One region of the Limnomicrobium aquaticum genome, then DNA from elsewhere that is predicted to be linked to it. Evidence: riboswitches for the same ligand, from Rfam matches in the RefSeq annotation. Region 1 holds a riboswitch; the other holds the start of a gene.

Region 1 (2,452 bases):
ATGTCCTCCTTCCGCACCGATCACGCCGGCCGGATGATTGTCGGTGGCATGGGCGATAGCGAAGGCTTGGGCGCGCTTTTTCATGCCGACTGGGCGCGACGCAAGCTCAAGGCGCTGTTCCCCGGGATCGGCGATCTGCCCTTCGAACACAGCTGGCGCGGCCGCATCGCCATGACGAGCGACCATGTCCCGAAGATTGTCGCCTTCGGGCCGAACGCCTATGCAAGCTTCGGCTATTCCGGTCGCGGCATCGGTCCGGGTACTGTGTTCGGCACGCAGGCGGCGATTGCGCTTCTGGAGAACAATCCGGCTGCCTTGCCGGTCCAGCCCGTGCAGAGCCATAGCGAGCGTTTCGCCTCGGCCCGTGCCGCTTACTATGAATTCGGCGCGACGCTGACGCATGCGCTGCCCATCCGGGCTGCTGCCGGCTAGAGACGCTGAAATCATATTTTGCGTGGCCGGTAAGACTTTGAGTATCATATTTCAAGGTTGAAACGATTTTACCTGCCGTGAGCACTTGCAAAAGCCGATAAGTCCGACTTATCTTTGTCATGTTCTCAGGGCGGGGTGTAATTCCCCACCGGCGGTATCGGGAGAAATCCCGGAGCCCGCGAGCGCTTCCGTTACGCCTGTGATGGAAGGTCAGCAGATCCGGTGAGATGCCGGAGCCGACGGTATAGTCCGGATGGAAGAGGATCGCGCGGAAGCCTTTGGCTGTTATCAGTCGAGGTGTGACCGTTGCTATTCGCCCAAGGGATATTCGTGCGTTCGCTCGCAAGAGGGATCGTTTGAGATTGCCGGTTTCGGCATAACCCTTGAAAGGCATTGAAATGACATTTGCTAAAATCGAAGACGCGGTATCGGCGATCGCACGCGGCGAGATGATCGTCGTCGTGGACGATCATGACCGTGAAAACGAAGGCGACATCCTGTTTGCGTCCGAACACGCGACACCGGAGAAGATCGCCTTCATGATGAACCACGCACGCGGCCTCATCTGCGTGCCGATGACAGGCGAACGCCTTGATGCGCTCGACCTTCCGCCGATGGTGCCGCGCAACACGGAATCGATGCAGACGGCCTTCACCGTCTCGGTCGATTACATTCCCGGCACCTCAACTGGCATTTCCGCCGCCGACCGTGCCGCGACCATCCAGGCTCTGATCGACGAGACCGCAAAGCCGGAAGATTTCGCCCGTCCCGGCCATATCTTCCCGCTCCGCGCCGTGCCGGAAGGCGTTCTGCGCCGTCCCGGCCACACCGAAGCCGCGATCGATCTGTGCCGTCTCGCGGGCCTGAAGCCTTCGGGTGTCATTTGCGAAATCGCCAAGGACGACGGCACGATGGCCCGCCTGCCGGACCTCGAAATCTTCGCCGAAAAGCACGGTCTGAAGCTGATCGCCATCGAGGACCTCGTCGCCTATATCAAGGCGAAGAACATGATCTCGGCGACTGCGAATGATGAAGACCTGCTTGAAGCGGTCTGATCTTTAGCGCTCCGAGGCTGCGCCGAGCCCGGCAGATGGCCGGGCTTGACTAGCCGAACGCTTGACATGTGTCATGGCGGCGCGGCGCGCGCCCTGCCAGATTTCCGTCTGCAAGGCCTGTTACCGTTTAAAGGACAGGCCGGCAGCGGAGGAAGCATGATCACCGACGATCAGAAGGCCGTGACCTCTTTCCTGAGCGACGCGTCATCCTACGGTCTCACTGGCCCTGTCGAGGTGATGGAGACGCATATCTCGCGCATCTTTCTTGTTGCCGACCGAGCCTTCAAGATGAAGCGGGCAGTCGAGCTTCCCTATGTTGACTTCTCGACACCCGCGCTTCGGGTCGCAGCATGCGAGAAGGAGCGGATTCTCAATGCGCGCACGACGCAGGAGCTCTATCTCGGCGTCCGGCAGATCTACCGCTCAGCGGATGGCCAACTGTCTTTCGAAGCGCCGGGCGAGGTGGTCGATGCCGTTGTCGAAATGAAACGCTTCGACCAGTCGGCGCTGTTCGACCGTATGGCCATGGAAGGCGAGCTGACTCCGGCGCTGATGACCGAAGTCGCCCGGATGGTGGCGGCGTTTCATGCCGGTGTGCCGGCGGCCGCGGAGAGTGGTGCGGCCAATATCCTCGGCGTCCTCGACATCAACAGGGCGGGCTTTGCCACGAGCACGGTCTTTTCGGATGAAGAACAGGCCGCCATCGACAATCTGTTCCGCGAGTGGCTCGAAATCATCGCCCTGCATCTTGACCGCCGCGCCGAAGCTGGCAAGGTCCGCCTCTGCCACGGCGATCTGCATTTGCGCAATCTCTGCCTGCTCGACGCCAAGCCGCGCCTCTTCGACTGCATCGATTTCAACGACCGCATCGCGACGGTGGACGTTCTCTACGATCTCGCCTTTCTCGTCATGGACCTCTGGCATCGCGGCCTGAAGGATCACGCAAACCTCGTCGCCAACCGTTA
Region 2 (2,452 bases), on a different contig from region 1:
CCTATGGAGGCGACATGCGCTGCATTTTCACCCAGGTCCGCTGCAGGCCGGGCCAGACTTACGAAGTTGCCGACAAGATCTATGAGAAGGAAGTCGTCTCCGAACTCTATTCGACAAGCGGCGACTACGATCTCATCGCAAAAATCTACGTGCCGGACGGCCAGGACATCGGCCGCTACGTCAACGATATCTTCGTCGACATTCCCGATGTCGAGCGGACGCTGACGACGATCACATTTCACGCGTTCTGACGCGCAACACAATCGACAGCAAACGGGGGCTTCGGCCCCCGTTTCCGTTTCAGTTACTCTGCGGCAACCGCCCTCTCCCGTCGCGATTCGTAAGTCATGATGAAAAGCGAAGCGCCGAGAATCAGGACCGCGCCAAGCCAGAGCGTTCCGGCAGGGGCGTAACCGAAGACGATCCAGCCGGCGAGAACGTTAAGCGGCAGTTTCAGATCATCAAAGGGCTGGACATAGGCGGCGTCCGCGGTCGCATAGGCAAGGGTCAGAAGATATTGCGCCACAGCGGTCAGAAGGCCCAGAGCGATGAAGATGCCAAGAGCGGGGCCGGTAGGAACTTCGAAGCCCGAGGCGAGCGCGAAGGCGCCATTCACCGGGGTTAGCAGAAGAAGCAGCCAGACCGTGATGGCTTCCGGCGATTCGTCGTGTGTGAGGCTCTTCGTGTAAAGAGAGGTGGCGCCCCAGAGAAGTGCTGCCAATACCGGAAGGAGTGCCGCCCAGGTAAACGTATCCGACCAGGGCTGCAGAATGATCATCGCGCCGGCAAAGCCGGTCGCGGTCGCGGCCCAACGCGCCGGCCCTACCCGTTCGCCCAGAAAGATGCGTGCACCGAGGATGATGAAAAACGGTGATGTCATGACGAGCGCAATTGCTTGCCAGATCGGCACATGCGCCAGCCCCATCACCCAAGCCTGAACGCCGAAGACGGAAAAGGCAACCCGGACAATATGGCTCGTCGGATAGTTCGTGCGCATGGCGCGGATGCCGACACGCCAGAGATAGGGCAGCGAAAACAGGAGCGCGATTGCATATTGCCAGAAGGCGGTCGAAACCGAGCCAAAACCCAGCTTCATCGTCACCCATTGGGTGAGAACGTTGATGGCAGCAAAGGCCACGCCTGCCAGAACCATGATGGCGGCGGCGGCCACGGCCGGATATTTCAGTCTGAGATTTAGAATCTGATTCATGTTCAACTTCCCGAACAGGACCAACACAAATCAGGGCATGAGAATCAACGTCTTTCCCGCCCGCCTCTGAGCGGGATCAAAACAGACACGAGCCTCATTCTCTTTCATCCGGACTATGACCGTCGGCTCCGGATTTACACCAGATCTGCTGACCTTCGCCCATTATGAAGACGAAGCGCTCGCGGGCTTCGGGTTGCCCCGTTACCGCCGGTGGGGAATTTCACCCCGCCCTGAGAACGAATGCCGGACAAACCGACACGGCATCAATACGACGATTTCACAATTGCGGCAAGATTGCTGACATATTCCGCACTGTAACAGTGCCCAAAACGGAAAGACCCGGCGCGAGTTTCGCACCGGGTCTTCAAACCATTGCTTGCCGGGCCCAGTCTAAACTGGCGGGTGGCAGGCACGAAGCCGATCTTAGTTGACGGCGTCCTTGAGGCCTTTGCCGGCCGAGAACTTCGGCACGTTACGGGCCGGAATGGCAACTTCAGCACCCGTGGACGGGTTACGGCCGGTGGAAGCTTCGCGGCGCGAGACCGAGAAGTTGCCGAAGCCGACGAGACGGACGTCGCCGCCGTTCTTCAGTTCGCCCTGGATTGCTTCGAACACAGCGTCAACAGCCGATGCAGCATCGGTCTTGGACAGGCCAGCCTTTTCCGCAACTGCGGATACGAGCTCGTTCTTGTTCATGTTTCCACCCCTTTCTTACTGGTATGAAACGATTCGATTGGTCATCGCGGGCAGAATACGCAGGAGCGCGTCCGCCGCAACCGAAAATGCACTCAATCCCTTGTTTTGCAGGGCTTTGCGCGCTCTTTTCGTTAAAAAAGGCCGGCATTTCTGCCGGCCTCGGGTTCTTATCAGGTTCATTCCGGCGCAATTGAGGCCGGATGGCGTCAATGCGCGACGCCTACACCACTTTCTTCGGCCGAATCGGCGGGCACGACAGCGGCAGCCGCTTCGGGCTCCCAGACGATCGGCTGGGGCTGACGGACAAGCGCGTGCTGCAGGACTTCGCCCATGCGCGAGACCGGAATGATTTCCATCTCGTTCTTCACATTGTCCGGAATGTCGGCCAGATCCTTGGCGTTTTCTTCCGGGATCAGCACCTTCTTGATGCCGCCGCGGAGTGCCGCGAGCAGCTTTTCCTTAAGGCCACCGATCGGAAGGACACGTCCGCGAAGGGTGATTTCGCCGGTCATGGCGACATCCTTCGAAACCGGAATCCCGGTCATG

What was found. Region 1 has a riboswitch for FMN ahead of ribB (3,4-dihydroxy-2-butanone-4-phosphate synthase). Riboswitches for the same ligand answer to the same signal wherever they lie in the genome.
Region 2: another riboswitch for FMN. It lies ahead of ABID16_RS05435 (DMT family transporter); the one in region 1 lies ahead of ribB (3,4-dihydroxy-2-butanone-4-phosphate synthase).

What each region holds. Positions count from the first base shown of each region.
Region 1 covers NZ_JBEPMB010000005.1:104,517-106,968, forward strand. The annotation lists gene ABID16_RS15935 (NAD(P)/FAD-dependent oxidoreductase) at 1-432, shown strand, start outside; FMN riboswitch at 550-701, shown strand; gene ribB (3,4-dihydroxy-2-butanone-4-phosphate synthase) at 831-1,487, shown strand; gene ABID16_RS15945 (bifunctional aminoglycoside phosphotransferase/ATP-binding protein) at 1,644-2,452, shown strand, end outside.
Region 2 covers NZ_JBEPMB010000001.1:1,100,103-1,102,554, forward strand. The annotation lists gene ABID16_RS05430 (Lrp/AsnC ligand binding domain-containing protein) at 15-251, shown strand; gene ABID16_RS05435 (DMT family transporter) at 305-1,210, opposite strand; FMN riboswitch at 1,303-1,452, opposite strand; gene hupB (DNA-binding protein HupB) at 1,634-1,906, opposite strand; partial or broken gene lon (endopeptidase La) at 2,184-2,452, opposite strand, start outside.